2 regions of the Mongoliitalea daihaiensis genome follow, and region 2 is predicted to be linked to the other one. Evidence: riboswitches for the same ligand, from Rfam matches in the RefSeq annotation. Region 2 holds a riboswitch; the other holds the start of a gene.
What was found. A riboswitch is a leader RNA that binds a small molecule or an ion and turns the genes downstream of it on or off. The one in region 2 is predicted to bind S-adenosylmethionine.
Positions count from the first base shown of each region.

Region 1: linked by a shared signal. The riboswitch ahead of IPZ59_RS11850 (homoserine O-acetyltransferase family protein) and the one ahead of IPZ59_RS11180 (trans-sulfuration enzyme family protein) in region 2 are both predicted to bind S-adenosylmethionine.

Region 1 is NZ_CP063779.1:2,820,088-2,828,297, reverse strand. It holds gene IPZ59_RS11875 (amidohydrolase family protein) at 1-557, shown strand, start outside; gene IPZ59_RS11870 (amidohydrolase family protein) at 581-1,876, shown strand; gene IPZ59_RS11865 (YbjQ family protein) at 1,953-2,273, shown strand; gene IPZ59_RS11860 (fumarate reductase/succinate dehydrogenase flavoprotein subunit) at 2,480-4,381, shown strand; gene IPZ59_RS11855 (succinate dehydrogenase/fumarate reductase iron-sulfur subunit) at 4,384-5,115, shown strand; SAM riboswitch class I at 5,192-5,301, shown strand; gene IPZ59_RS11850 (homoserine O-acetyltransferase family protein) at 5,439-6,494, shown strand; gene IPZ59_RS11845 (DUF4221 family protein) at 6,498-7,616, opposite strand; gene IPZ59_RS11840 (VOC family protein) at 7,744-8,136, shown strand; gene IPZ59_RS11835 (UpxY family transcription antiterminator) at 8,133-8,210, opposite strand, start outside.
Region 2 is NZ_CP063779.1:2,657,568-2,665,777, forward strand. It holds gene bglX (beta-glucosidase BglX) at 1-1,703, shown strand, start outside; gene IPZ59_RS11170 (endonuclease/exonuclease/phosphatase family protein) at 1,710-2,552, shown strand; gene IPZ59_RS11175 (hypothetical protein) at 2,778-3,029, shown strand; gene IPZ59_RS11180 (trans-sulfuration enzyme family protein) at 3,383-4,552, opposite strand; SAM riboswitch class I at 4,758-4,860, opposite strand; gene IPZ59_RS11185 (hypothetical protein) at 4,972-5,382, opposite strand; gene IPZ59_RS11190 (alpha-ketoglutarate-dependent dioxygenase AlkB family protein) at 5,483-6,082, shown strand; gene msrB (peptide-methionine (R)-S-oxide reductase MsrB) at 6,071-7,171, opposite strand; gene IPZ59_RS11200 (outer membrane beta-barrel protein) at 7,334-7,918, shown strand.

The DNA of each region.
Region 1 (8,210 bases), 160 kb from region 2:
TGAATGAAGGATTCAAAGTAGCCCCCGAGTTAGCAGCTTATACCATGGGAGCTTCTGTATTTGCAGACTGGTGGGCTTATAAATTTGAGGTATACTATTCTACTGCATACAATGCAGCCATTTTGACTAGAAATAATGTAATTACTTCTATCAACTCAGATTCTGGAGAGTTAATCAGACACTTGTACCACGAAGCAGGAAAGGCACAACGCTACGGTGAATTGACAGATGAAGAAACTCTCGCATTGATTACTATCAATCCTGCTAAACAATTGGGGATCGCTGATAAAGTGGGTTCTATAGAAGAAGGCAAACAAGCGGATTTGGTACTCTTTAATGAACACCCACTGTCCGTATATGCCATTCCTCAAATGACTTTTGTAGATGGTGTCAAATACTTCGATATCAAGGCAGATGACAACGATATGCGCTTGCGTGTAAGTGCTTCTGAAATCGTTGAACCTATCTTCCTAAAAGAGCATGATCACCGTTGTATGCATGGTGTAGATTTCTTCTTCACCAATTTTGGTAGAAACCTATTTAACCATTCACATTAATGCAATTCCCAAACACAAGAAAAATGAAAAAGTTACTATACATAGCACTCAGTTTGGTTTTGCTTCCGTTTATGGGATTTGCTCAATTTGACGGAGAGTTTGTCAAACCAAAAAATGGTCGTTTTTTATTACAAAATGCAACCATTATAACCGTGACCAATGGCACCATTCAAAACGGAAGTGTATTGTTGGCAGATGGTAAAATACAAGCCATAGGGCAACAAGTTAACCCCGGCGATGCGGAAGTCATTGATTGCACAGGTCTATTTATTTATCCAGGCCTGATCGATGGAGGTAGTAGATTAGGGCTAGTAGAAGTAGGCTCATTGGCCGAAACTCAAGATTATGCCGAAATAGGTTCTGTAACACCTAACATGGAGGCTCTAGTGGCTGTCAATCCTAACTCCGTAGCAATTCCTGTAACGCGGGTTTCCGGTGTAACCACTACACTCACCATGCCCTCTGGAGGTTTATTCCCCGGGACAGCCGCTTTGATTAACTTAAATGGATATACACCAGATCAAATGTTTGCCGGCTTCAAAGGCGTGGTAATGAACTTTCCTTCTTCCGCAAGAAGAAGTACTTGGGATAGAAGAAGTGATGACGATATCAAAAAAGAATTTGACAAAGCGCAGGAAACCTTAAATGAGATTTGGGAAAAGGCCACTACCTACCATCGCTTGAAAACTGCTGGCGCTACCTTAGAATACTACCCCGAAATGGAACAGCTTTCAAAAGTAGTAGCAGGAGAGCTACCTTTATTGGTGGAAGTAAATGCTGCTGCTGACATATTAAAGGCTATTGATTGGATAACATCTAAAGAAGTAAAAGCCATCTTGACAGGCGTAGCAGAAGGCTGGAGAGTAGCAGACAAAATAGCTGCTGCAAAGTTACCAGTAGTAACTGGCCCCATGCTATCTATCCCAACCAGACAATCAGACAGATACGACGCCGCTTACACTAACCCGGGCAAAATGGCCAAAGCAGGTGTAAAAGTTGCCATCAGAGCCAATGATGCCGAAAATACCAGAAATCTTCCATTCAATGCAGGATTTGCCGCTGCTTATGGCATGGGTAAAGAAGAAGCTTTGAAAGCAGTGACTATCTACCCTGCTGAAATTTTTGGAGTTGCCGACAGATTGGGTTCATTGGAGGTAGGAAAGGATGCCACGCTATTGGTTGCAACCGGCGATCCATTTGAAACCCGTACGCAAATCAGACATGTGTTTATCGACGGCTACAGAGTCCCAATGAGCAACAGACACATTAAATTATATCAGGAGTTCTTGGAGCGCTCGCCTGGTTTGGAGAAGAATTAAATCAATTTTAACAATAAAGCGGTGAAGAAATTCATCGCTTTTTTTTTATCTTCGACTAATCAAAAAACTCACACTCATGATTGTATCTACTACACCTTCTTTAGAAGGTTATGCTATTACAGAATACCTTGGAATTGTTTCTGGTGAAACCATTATTGGTGCTAATGTATTTAAGGATTTCTTTGCAAGTATCACAGATATCGTAGGTGGACGCGCAGGTGCTTATGAACGCGTACTCAGAGAGGCTAAAACCACCGCCATGGCTGAAATGCAAATGCAAGCCCGAGCCTTTGGTGCCAATGCGATTGTAGGCATAGACTTGGACTATGAAACCATACGAGACGGAATGCTAATGGTAACAGCCGCCGGAACAGCCGTAAAAATCACAAAATTATAGTAGCACACAACAATTCTACCTGAATTGACCTTTAACGTATCAATTTATTTGATAGCAACACAGTACCCTCAAGCATACCATAATTAACTCTAACTTGTGTATCGAACCAACAAAAAACTACTCATAGTCCCGAGTAGTTTTTTTGTGTCTCAATTTTCAAATTCCTTACTTTTTCACTAAATTAGTAGACTAACATTTTTCTTTATATGATGAATCCAAGAATTCCAGAGGGGCCTTTAGATAAAAAATGGGAATGGTACATTGCAAAAGCCCGTCTGATCAATCCAGCCAACCGCAGGAAATATAAAGTAATTGTCGTAGGGACAGGCTTGGCAGGTAGTGCCATTGCTGCAAGTATGGCAGAACTCGGTTTTCAATGTGAGGTATTTACCTATCATGAAAGCCCCCGTAGAGCCCATAGTGTAGCAGCTCAAGGAGGCATCAATGCTGCTAAAGGTTACAAAAATGACGGGGACAGTGTGTGGCGTATGTTTTACGACACCCTCAAAGGAGGTGATTTTCGGTCGAGGGAAGCCAATGTTTTCCGAATGGCAGAGTGCTCCATGGCCTTGATAGACCAAGCCGTAGCACAAGGAGTACCTTTTGCGAGGGAATATGGAGGCTATCTAAGCAACAGATCTTTTGGAGGAGTGCAAGTTAGCCGTACATTCTACGCTCGAGGTCAGACTGGACAGCAATTGCTGCAAGGGGCCTACCAAGCCTTGATGCGACAAGTTGCATTACAGCAAGTTCAACTGAATACCTGTCATGAAATGATGGATTTGGTCTTGGAGAATGGAAAAGCTAAAGGAATTATTGCTAGAAATTTGGAAACTGGAGAGCTCAGTACTCATCAAGCAGATGCCGTGATTTTAGCAACCGGAGGATATGGCAAGATTTACTACCTTTCTACACTTGCAATGAATTGTAATGGCTCAGCCATCTGGAGAGCGCATAGAAAAGGGGCTTATTTTGCTGCTCCAAGTTGGACACAATTTCATCCTACTTCCCTACCTCAACTGGGAAATCATCAATCCAAATTGACCTTGATGTCGGAGTCTCTTCGCAATGATGGAAGAATCTGGGTACCGCTCAAAGCCCACGATACAAGAGCTCCTCAAGATATACCAGAAGAAGAAAGGGATTATTACCTTGAACGAAAGTATCCTTCCTATGGAAACCTTGCTCCCAGAGACATTTCCTCCCGTGCTGCAAAAGAGCAAATTGATGCAGGTAAAGGAGTAGGACCCATGAAAAATGCTGTGTACTTGGATTTCCAGACAGCTATTCAACGAGATGGAAAAGAAACCATCCAAAAACGCTATGGCAATCTATTCGATATGTATGAAAAGATTACGGGGGTCAACACTTATAGCTCCCCCATGCTGATATCACCGTCCGCTCATTTCTCGATGGGAGGATTATGGGTAGATTACGAATTACAAAGCACCATCCCGGGTTTATTTGTTCTAGGAGAAGCAAATTTTGCAGATCATGGAGCCAATAGGCTAGGTGCCAACTCCCTGCTACAAGCATGTGTGGATGGGTATTTTATTGCTCCGCATACAGTCATGAATTACCTAGCAGGGGAAAAGCCTTCCGAAACTCCACATCATGAATTTGGCACTATCGAACGCTTAGAAACCGAAAAACGAATCCAACGATTGCTTCAGATCGGCGGTAATAAAACTGCCGAACAATTCCACAGAGCATTAGGAACCATCCTTACCAAAGAATGTGGGCTAGCTCGTGAAAAATCCGTCATGGAAGCAGGACTTGAAAAAATCAAAGCCCTGCAACAAGAATTCTACACCCATTTAAAAGTCCCCGGTAATGCCAAACAATTGAACATGGAATTGGAAAAAGCCGCCCGAGTTGAAGACTATTTAGAACTTGCTCAGTTAATCTTCCACGATGCTTTGCAACGCGAGGAATCCTGTGGCGCACACTTTAGAGTAGAACATCAAACTCCCGGAGGAGAAGCCAAAAGGGATGATTTAAACTATCAATTTGTATCTGCATGGGAATATGCAGATGGCAACTTTAAACTCCACAAGGAAGACTTACATTTTGAATTTATCAAACCACAAGAACGTACCTACACCTGATGATGAAACTAACATTAAAAATATGGAGACAAGCATCCAATGTATCCAAAGGATCATTTGAAACGTATGAGTTGATTGATTTACATCCAGAGATGTCAGTACCAGAGATGTTGGATGTGTTAAATGAGCAGCTCATTTTGGAAGGCAAGGAACCTGTAGCATTTGACTCAGATTGTAGAGAAGGTATCTGTGGACAATGTGGCTTTGTTATCAATGGAAATATTCATAGCCCGGAAAAAGGTGTGACTACTTGTCAAACCCATTTGAGAAGTTTTAAAAGTGGAGAAACTTTAGTCATCGAGCCTTTCCGTGCCAAAGCCTTCCCCATCAAAAAAGACCTTTGTATAGACCGGAGAGCTTTTGATCGTATCATCATGGCCGGTGGCTACATCAGTGTCAATACAGGGCAAGCTCCTGAAGCTAACAGTACCCGAATCTCACATGAATTAGCCGAAGAAGCTTTTGACTCAGCTGCATGTATCGGTTGTGGTGCTTGTGTAGCTATGTGTAAAAATGCCAGTGCAGCTCTCTTTACAGGGGCCAAAATCAGTCATTTAGCCATGTTGCCACAAGGAAGTGTAGAAGCTGGTAAGCGCGTCAAATCCATGGTAGCTCAAATGGATGCGGAAGGCTTTGGCTCTTGCACCATGACCAAAGCCTGTGAAGCAGTCTGTCCACAAGGGATTTCTGTTGCGAATATCGTACGGATGAATTCAGAATATTGGAAAGCTTAAAAAAATATTTAGTAATCGTTGGATAATCCAAATTCCAACTATTACTTTGCAGTATCCTTTCACTTTTTAGTGCTTGGATTTATATAGAAGAGGCGAGAGACAGGCTCTGAGACCCTCTGGCAACCATCCGTGTGGAAAGGTGCCAATTCCTGCCGATTGGAATATCTCCCTTCGGAACTATAAATTCAACAGTTATGATACGTATACCCATACAGCATTAACACATCTTATTCAAAAGCAAACGATTAATCCTATTCGTTTCTTCCATTGGCTTTGGGCCAATCGCATTTACTTGTGTTACATCTTCTTAGTTTACCTTTCCCATGAATTTGATCAGCAGTTATTATACCATCGATATGAGTCAAGATACCTTTATCCATCGTGAATCCTTTACACTAGAATCCGGAGAAGTTTTACCCGAATTTGAGTTATCCTATACGACCATGGGTAATCTCAATGCTTCCAAAGACAATGTGATATGGGTTATCCATGCATTAACAGGCGATGCAAAGGTATCAGATTGGTGGAGTGGACTCATCGGTGAGGACCGCTTCTATGATCCATCCAAGCATTTTATTATCTGTGCTAATTTATTGGGTTCCAGTTATGGCAGTACCTCTCCCCTTTCAGTGAACCCAATTACCGGAGATTTCTATTATTATGACTTCCCGCATGTCACACCCCGAGATATGGCGAATTCTTTGGACTTGCTGAGACAACATCTTGAAATTGAGAGCATAGACACCATTATTGGTGGTTCCTTGGGAGGTCAAGTAGGATTGGAATGGTCATATCTCCTCCAAGATCGAGTTAGACACAGCATTATCATAGCATCTAATGCCAAAGCTACGCCATGGATACGGGGCTTTAACGAAACGCAGCGAATGGCCATCGCTTCTGATTGTACCTGGGGCGAACGGCAGCCAAATGCTGGCAAAGAAGGCCTCAAGACAGCACGCGCCATAGCCATGCTTTCCTATCGGCATCCCAAAGATTTTGAACTCAAACAAGAAGATCAAGAAGAAAAACTGGACAACTACCGCATCTCCTCTTACCTCCAATACCAAGGTCAGAAACTTTCCCAGCGCTTCAATGCTTTTTCTTACTGGGCCTTGAGCAAATCGATGGACTCCCATGACTTGGGAAGAAAAAGAGGCGGACTGACATTAGCCTTACAACAAATACCTAGCAAGGTTTTGGCCATTGGGGTGGATACCGATATGCTGTTTTTAAAGGAAGAATCCCAATTCATTGCTAAGAATGTACCCAAAGGAACCTATCGGGAAATTAGCTCTCATTTGGGACATGATGCATTTCTTATAGAATATGAACAAATGAGTTATATTCTCAGTAGTTTCTATTTAGAAGATACGCTTTGAGGGTTACTTGGTAATCAAAAGCTCGAAGACCAATACGCCCTCTTCTATATCCGCTCGGTTGGGATGTGTCGTGCAAACCCACATTCCTGCCAGATCGGAATAAAGTAATTGAGGATTGTAGGAATTTGAAGGAAACAAGAATTCACCTTGCTTTTCATAGGTAGAGTTCACCAAAATCATTCCCCATTTGGAAGGAATAAATTCCATTCCAAAAACCTCTTCTTCAGGTTTTTCCTCAAACTTTACAATTCTAGCAAGCAATTGCTGTTTTGGTAATGGAAAGAGCTCCCAATAAGCATCTGAATAATTTAACAACCGCATAATTTCATCCATATCTTCAAAAATATCTTTTGAAGAGGAAGGAGGCATAGGGGAAAATTGACTAAAAGAAACTTCTTTTTGCAGCAATTCTCCTTCTTGGAAGGCCCAAATATCCTTAAAATTGTGATTGATGATTACTGCACCATTCAGTCCTCTAAATAAGGTAGGCATGATATTTTTATTCAGGTTAGTTCCTAAAAAATCGGTAGAGTAAGTGGAAACAACACTGATTTCATTCGATTCCAAATCCAAACGAAGCAAATTAGGTGTTTTTTGAATTTCTTCTACACTTAAGGTATTCCAAGCAAATGTCAACGGTGCCGCAGGAAAGTAAATACTAGATTCCTCCACAATAAAATTAAAATTCAAAAGTGAAACATTTTGAGCCAAAAGCCTCTCAGTGGGTATAGAAACCCGTTGAAGAATAGTGCCTTCTGCATCGAATTGAATTAGTTTATCGCCAAAAGTCGAAACCCAAAATGACTCATCATACCCCCATTGAATATCCTGTCTAGGTCCGTCTAAACCATCTGGACCATCTTCTTCTAACTTGATAACCAAAGGAGATGCATCCTCAATGTCCTTATAAATGGCAATTTCCGAAGTAGGATTGTTAATCACTAAGATGTTGCCAGCGGGCGACACCCTCCATCCAAGATTAAACTGTCCCCAACCTTCTGGTAACTGGAGCTGCTTGGTTTGTCCTGTCAATTCAAAAATGAGCGCATCGATTTTGTCGGATTTAGTACCACAGGATAGCAGCAGCAATCCAATTACAGCGAAGAAAAAGTGTCGAATCATCGTTTTTAATTTAAATTTAAAAATTAAGTTTCAACTATGCAACTAATTTTTTAACCACTTACATGTACAGACATAAGCTCAAACAAATTTCATTGGACAAATCTTACTTTTTTACTAGTTTAATCCCATGAAATTCACACAAATCAAAGAAATTTGCTTGTACATTTCCGATTTGGATTTGGCAGAGGATTTCTATGGTGACACGTTGGAAATGCCCATGATTTCAAAAGTAAGTGGAAGGCATATTTTCTTTCGCTGTGGTACTTCTGTCTTACTATGCTTTATTCCTGAGGTGACAGCTAAAGAGACTTCACTCCCAGCGCATTATGCTAAAGGCAAGCAGCACATCGCATTCGAAGTCAATAAAAAAGATTATCTACAAACAAAATCAAAGCTATTGGCTAAGGGCATCAATATCACACATGAACAAGGCTGGAGAGATAATCTTCAAAGTTTTTATTTTGAAGACCCTTTTGGGCACGTATTGGAGATCGTACCCAAAGGAATTTGGGAATATTAGGGCATTACCTGCAAAAACTTTCGGGGAAGGTTTACTAGCATATTTTGAGCAATCCCTGGAATGCGGATGATGAA
Region 2 (8,210 bases):
TGAGTTTGGAAAATACCATAATGGCTTGTGTAAAGCATTTTGCCTTGTATGGAGCAGGAGAGGCTGGAAGGGATTATAATACGGTTGATATGAGTAAGATCCGAATGTATAATGAATACTTTCCTCCTTACAAAGCTGCAATCGATGCTGGGGTAGGTACAGTAATGACGGCATTCAATGAGGTGGATGGAATACCCGCAAGTGCTAATAGATGGTTGATGACACAAGTATTACGAGAGGATTGGGGATTTGATGGCTTCGTAGTTACTGACTACACAGCTATTGAAGAAATGATTGACCACGGGATCGGAGATTTGGACCATGTGTCGGCATTGGCTTTGAAAGCAGGAGTAGATATGGATATGGTAAGTGAAGGCTTCCTTACTACGTTAAAAAGCGCTCTTCAACAAGGGAAGATTTCAGAAAAAGATATCGATGATGCCTGTAGAAGAATTCTAATAGCAAAATTAAAATTGGGATTGTTTGAGGATCCTTATCGATATGCGGATCCTGAAAGAGCAAAAAAGGAAGTTTTCAGCGATGATAACAGAAAAAGAGCAAGAGAAATTGCCTCTCAGACCTTTGTTTTGTTGAAAAACGACAATGGAACATTACCACTTAAGAAAGGTAGTAAAATTGCCTTAGTGGGTCCCATGGCAGACAATGCCGAAAACATGTCCGGAACATGGTCTGTTGCTGGCAACTTCGGCGAGTCCATTTCTTTAAGAAAAGGTCTTGAAAATGCCTTGGGAGATGGGGCTTTAATTTCCTATGCCAAAGGATCAAATGTGGTTGTCGACTCTCTGTTGGAGTCAAGAGTGAGTATTTTTGGAAAACCGACCTATAGGGATCCTAGATCAGAACAAATATTGATAGAGGAAGCTTTAGTAGCTGCCAAAGATGCCGATGTCATTATAGCAGCAGTAGGTGAATCAGCTGAAATGAGTGGGGAGTCCTCCAGTCTGACAACTATAGAACTTCCTGAAAATCAAAGAAACTTACTAAAAGCTCTTCATAAGACAGGTAAACCTGTGATAGTAGTTCTTTTTACAGGAAGACCGATTGGTTTGGGATGGGAGAAGGAAAATATTCCAGCAATTTTAAATGTTTGGTTTGCTGGTTCAGAAGCAGGGGATGCTATTGCTGATGCCTTATTTGGAGAAGTAAACCCTTCCGGTAAATTAACGATGACATTTCCTCAAAATGTTGGTCAGATTCCTCTTTATTACAACCATAAAAATACTGGGAGACCTCTTGCAGAAGGAAAGTGGTTTGAGAAATTCAGGTCCAATTATCTCGATGTGACTAATGAGCCACTGTATCCATTTGGATTTGGATTGAGTTATACTTCATTTCAGTATGGAGAAATGGAGTTTAATAAAGTGGAGCTGAAAGGAGATGATAAATTGTTAGTTAAAATTCCAGTGACCAATATAGGTCAATATAGTGGTCAAGAAGTTGTCCAGCTCTACATCAGAGATAAAGTTGCTAGTGTCACGAGGCCAGTCAAGGAGCTCAAAGGATTTCAGAAAATCCAATTAGAGATAGGACAGACCAAGCTGGTTGAATTTGAAATCACCGTGAAGCATTTGAAGTTTTATGACTATGACTTAAATTATGTTTGGGAATCTGGTGATTTTGAAATTATGATAGGAGGTGATTCTCAACAAGTAAAATCCAAAACAATTAGCTGGAAAAATTAGAAGACTATGAAGAACTACATGTCGATCATCTTTGCTCTGATATTGATCGGGTATACCAATGCCTTAATGGCCCAATCTTACACAATTGCAAGCTATAATATAAGGTTTGATAATCCTGGAGACACAGGTAATTTATGGAAAGATAGATTGCCCCATTTAGTTTCCTTGATCAATTTTCATGAGATAGCCATTTTTGGTACACAAGAAGGGCTGAATAATCAGCTTGAAGATCTTGCACAAAATTTAGGGTATGCATTTATAGGAAGTGGCAGAGATGATGGTGGAAATACAGGGGAGCATAGTGCAATATTTTATGATCCCCTCACATTTAAATTACTTCAAAAGGGAGACTTTTGGTTATCTGAAACTCCAACTATTCCAAGCGTCGGTTGGGATGCTGCCATGAATAGAATTTGCTCTTTTGGTCAATTTCAAACAGAGGAGGGGATCGTTTTTTGGGTATTCAATGCCCACTATGATCATGTTGGACAAAAAGCTAGAGAAGAAAGCAGTAAACTGATCATGGGAAAAATTAAAGAGCTTAATAGTAAGAACGATCCAGTTATTTTCATGGGAGATTTGAATGTGACACCTGATAACATAGCGTATAAGACCATCATTCAATCTGATTTTTTAAAGGATAGTTATGAGCTGTCAGAGCAAGCGCCTCATGGGCCTATCGGTACGTTTAATGCCTTTAACTGGGACATGATGCCCGATAGAAGGATTGATTATATTTTTGTCAGTGAGCAAATAGGTGTAACAAAATATGCTGTTTTGTCTGACAATTATGGAAAAAAATACCCCTCTGATCACTTTCCGGTTTTTGCAAGAATATGGTTCAAATAGACTCAATCAGGAGCCTTTAAATTTGCGTTAAGAGGATGAAGGGTTTGAATGAATCGGTACTAATTTTTGATGATGGAAATATTGATTTTTTATAACTTAGCTGAGCAAGTAGGCTTTCTTACTCGATCAACTAATCAATCCAAGAGCTCAAATACCCTCATAAACCTCGGCTGTTCGCTCATCAGTATATCAAGTGCTAAGGTTTGTCTCTGACCATCTTTTGTGATGGAAAATCCTATTCGGCTTTGGGGAGGAAATGAAAACAAACAAGAAACACAAGAAAAATCAATAGAGACTACACAACTTTTACAAATTATCCATTTTTTAAGTCTATCGACTATTTCTGTTTCAGATAGATTAGAAGGTAAGCTCCCTAGAAAAGCATCTACAGGAATCCCTATCTTATCTTGGTCATCTAGTAACAAAGGATTACAAAAAGCTGTGTCTAAAGTGCATATCAAAGGATCATTGCGGTGAAACAATTCGCAGGAACTTGTCAATAAAAAACAGAGTAAGAATAGTAGTTTGATTGGATTTTTCATCTGTCAACAGTCTGATTATAGCTAGTACGCATGAAAAGCATAATCCGCTACACCCCTGACCAAAAATCCCATAAATTCCCTACATGAATTACACAAATAAAGAGGGAATGCAAATCCCCATTATCTCCAGTCCGAGATTGCAAATCTCGGACAGCAGGCAGCGGGTGTTTTTCAAAGATTAATCGTCTATTTAACACGCACAATTACATCGCCGCTAACCATGTATCAATTTATATCGCGTCAGTACATATCACTCTCTACCCCTCAAAATCAATCTATTCCAATATCTTACCTCGACTTCTCCAACGCCCGCTCAATATCAGCAATAATATCATCCTGATGCTCCAGACCTACCGAAATCCGTACCAAACCATCGGTGATCCTTACCAGAGCACGCTCTTCCGGACTAAGTTTGCTATGAGTAGTGGAGGCAGGATGGGTGACAATGCTGCGGCTATCACCGAGATTGGGCGTGATAGAAATCATCTGTAACTGATCAATGAAGCGTTGGGCTCTCACCAAACCACCATGTAGATTGAGCGTGATGATACCGCCCCCCAATTTCATTTGCTTTTTTGCTAGCTCATACTGGGGATGGCTAGGAAGAAATGGATATTTGACAAATTCTATATCCTTACTTTCTTGGAAGTATGAAGCTACTGCCAATGCATTGCTGCAATGCCTGTCCATTCTCACGGCCAAAGTCTCCATGCTTTTTGACAACACCCAAGCATTGAAAGGAGACATAGAAGGTCCAGTGTGTCGGGTGAAGTAAGTGACTTCATCCATCAATTCCTTAGTTCCCAAAATCAATCCTCCCAACACTCGTCCTTGTCCGTCAATGAATTTTGTTGCTGAATGTGTCACTATATGGGCTCCCCATTTGGCAGGTTGCTGCAGATAAGGGGTGGCAAAGCAATTGTCGACCACCAAAATTAGGTTATGGGCAGCAGCAAATTTTCCAGCCCATTCCAAATCAATGATCTCCAAACCTGGATTGGATGGCGTTTCTAAAAAAAGCATTTTGGTAGTTGGCTGCACTAACTGATCCCAATTTTGATAGTCTGAAATATCCCCATAGGTGGAGGTTATGCCCCATTTAGGAAATACTTTAGTCAACAGTTGGTGTGTAGATCCAAATAAGGAGCGTGCAGCCAAGATATGGTCTCCCTGCTGTAAAAGAGATGCTATTGAACCAAACATTGCTGCCATTCCTGAGGCAGTGGCGATTCCCGCTTCCGTTTCTTCAGCCACGCATAATTTATGAATCAATTCTGCAGTATTAGGATTGGAGTATCGGGAATAGATATTTCCCTCCACTTCTTCGGCAAACAGTTGACGGGCTTCTTCTGCACTTTCAAAGGTAAAAGAAGAGGTCAATGAAATAGGGATGGAGTGCTCCCGTTGATTGGGATTACTAGGGATATTTCGGATAGCGTTGGTTTCAAAATTAGACATGGGATTGCTTAATCAATGAGTTATTGTTTTTTTTAAACTATGGAAGGATACTGGTAAGGGTAGGTGATGACGATCTAAATTACTCCTATACTCGCTTGCGCTTGTATGACGCCTGCTAGTAGATCCATTAAAAATACCGGTAAGATGTTCCGATAAAGGAAAGAAAGTAAGGTTGAAGGTAGTAATTGTTTTGTACATAATCGTCAATTTATAGTTCCCCTAGGGGCAGGTTTTGGCACCTTTTCCTTGAGGGGGAATGGTTGCCAGAGGGTCACGGAGCCTGGTCTCTTACCTCTTCTTTATAAATTCGATAAAGAATCTGGCACAAAGAAAAGGACAGTCTCCTTGAAAAGCAAATTTGTTAATGGCTTTTCAAGAGAATGTCCTTTGAATCTATATGATCAAAGAGTCTCGAAAGGCTAGTTGGTCATCGCTGGAATATCTTTCTTGGAATTGGTCTCCCGATCTCCTACTTCTAAAACTTCGTAGACCACAAATTTTGCAGCTCCTCTCCAAGGAAGTGGGCTCAGATATTCCTTGTAGCGTAGTTCCACAAAGCGACCACTTGCTCTTTCCAATTGCTGGGCTACTTCATCTCCTTGGGCACTGAATCTAAATTCATTACTTTGAAGAGCACCTGCCGATGGACTTTGAAAGCCATCCTGAACCAAGCGTCCTTCCCAAGTCTTAAAAACAAATCCTTTTTTTTCAAAATAATTGAGTGTTCCTCCTTTGACTCCTTCTCCGAATACGAAGAAATATCGCCAATATACCAAGGCTACCAATACGAGGATGATTATTGGAATGCTTACTTTTAAAAATTTTCCCATGATATGCTGTGTTTAAATTCCAATAAATGTAAGAAAAGCTGCTTTCATTTTACAATCTTAAAAACATTCTGTCCTCAAATTTTATTTCAATACCATGCAAATGTTTCAGTTTTCATCGGATCGTAATTTATTACCCGCCCAAGGGGAGGCCTTCTATTATCAAGCATTTTTCAGTGATGAACAGTGCAGGACTTATTGGCATCGTTTGACACAGGAAATTGCTTGGAAGCAAGAACCTATATGGATGTTTGGCAAACAAGTGATGCAACCTAGACTCACAGCTTTGTATGGTGATCCTGAGAGACCCTATGGATACTCTGGCATTGAAATGATTCCTGTTGCATGGACAGATTTTTTGTTAGAAATCAAAAAGGCCGTGGAGCAAGTGTCTGAGGAGACCTTCACCCATGTTTTATTGAATTATTACCGTCATGGGGCTGATAGTATGGGCTGGCATAGGGATAATGAAAAAGTTCTCGGAGAAAACCCAACTATTGCATCCGTAAGTTTTGGGGCATCCAGAGCATTTCAATTGCGGCACTATCAAACAAAATCGATGAAGCAATCTATAGCCTTGGAAAATGGATCGCTGCTCTTAATGAAGGGGGAGTGTCAGCACTATTGGGAACATCAAATCCCCAAAACCAAAAAGGTTTTGGGGGGTAGAATTAATTTAACTTTTCGAAAATTACTGTACTAACCATTTGTAGGTTCCATAACCTTCTTTATCCATATCTGCTAAGGGTATAAACTTCATAGCAGCAGAATTCATGCAATAGCGAAGATTGGTTGGTTCCGGCCCATCATTGAATACATGGCCTAAGTGTGATTCGCCTAATTTGCTTCGGACTTCCACTCGTAGCATACCATAAGTTGAGTCTGTCGGCTTGTCAATCAACCGAGCGTCAATTGGTTTAGTAAAAGAAGGCCACCCAGAATAACTTTCATATTTGTCGGCACTGCTGAATAGAGGAGCACCTGAAACAATGCAGACATAAATGCCTTTTTCTTTGTTATCATTGTACGTATTGTTCCAAGCGCGCTCAGTCGCTTCGTGCATCGTAACATCGTATTGCAACTTGGTTAAGCGCTTTTTCAACTCTGCATCATTAGGTTTTTTATACTGATCTGATAAATTCACTGGCCAATGTTTGGCGATGAATGCATCTCTTCCTGAACCTCTTCTGTAGGCATAATATTCTCCTGGTTCTTTTTTGTAATAATCCTGATGATATTCCTCAGCTTCGTAGAAGTTGGTGAATTTGATTACAGGAGTGACAATTGGTTTATCAAAGATTTTCGCTTGGTCCAATGCTTTGATTGCTTTCTCAGCTACTTCTTTTTGGGTTTTGTCATGGTAGAAAATGGCCGAAGAATACTGGAAGCCTCTATCATAAAATGAACCTCCTTCATCGGTTGGATCGAATTGCTGAAAGAAGATGTCTACCAATTCCGAGTAAGAAATAACATCAGGATTAAATGTGATTTGTACAGATTCCCGATGACTCGTTTTGCCGGAAGATACATCTGAGTAGCTTGGGTTTTTTTCCTTTCCTCCTGCATAGCCGGATACAACTGAAATTACCCCATTGATTCCTTCAAATGGTGCTTCAATACACCAAAAGCAGCCACCTGCGAAAGTTGCTAACGAACGAGTATTTGAGAGCGTAGCAGCATCAGCTGATGTATCTTCTGGTTGAAGTTGTTTGTTCTCAGCTGAAGAACATTGTGAGAATAGCAAGGCTATCCCAAGTACTAGGTAACTAAACTGAACTTTTATTGAGCGCATAGGTCTTTTGATTATAATTTTATTTTCAGGCACGATTTTGGAAAAGGCATCGTTCTGAGGAAGTCAATATTTTATTTGGTTTTATCTACGAGTTAAAACTATGAAATAGATGCAGGTGTTTGTAAGATTTCCATCTTTTACCAACTATTAACAAAAAGCACTATGAAAAAAATCCTTCAATTAACCTTCGCCATGGCAGGTCTACTGTTCCTGTCTTTTACCCAACAAGTATATGCACAAACATCAGGAGGCTTTGGAATCCGAGGTGGTGTCAATTACAATTCTAGTGGACAGTATTTCAAAGATGCAGGTTTGGCATGGGGAAGTCCAATGGACAACGTAGGCTTCAACCTAGGAATGTTTGGAAAAGTAAATTTGGGTCCAATCTTTCTACGTCCGGAATTGAATTACACGCAAGTCCGCTCAGAAGTCAATTCAGAGGTTTTTAAAACCCAATTATTGGATGCGCCTTTACTGCTTGGAGTGAATGTACTAGGGCCTATCATTTCTGTATTTGCAGGTCCTGCTATGCATTATTATATCCAAGATGAATTAAGACCTTTTGAATTTGATAAATGGAATGCCGGTTATCAGTTTGGGATTGGTCTGAATTTCGGAAATTTAGGAATTGACCTCCGTTATCAGCGTGTGCTGAATGGACAAACCATTGTGATTGATGATGTATTCACCGGTAACGGAGATTTTGCTTTCCAGAATTTAATGTTGGGACTGTCGATTAAGTTTTAGCATGAAATGACGCTCGCAGAAAGCGCATAAATCGAAGAAGGAGTTTGAACTCAATGAGGTTTCTTGGATTTCTATGAAAACCTTGGGTTAGTGCAGACCTTCTCTATTTCATGAAATCAGCGAAAATGTGAATAAAAAAATCAGTACACATGAACAGCCTTAAAATTCAGCTCTCATGTGTACTGATTCATATTCATCCTTCATCCTTCATCCTTCATCCTTTATATTGTTTGTCTGTCCACAGATTGCTCAGGATAAATTTTGAAGTCATTTAATTCCTCAACAGCTCTCT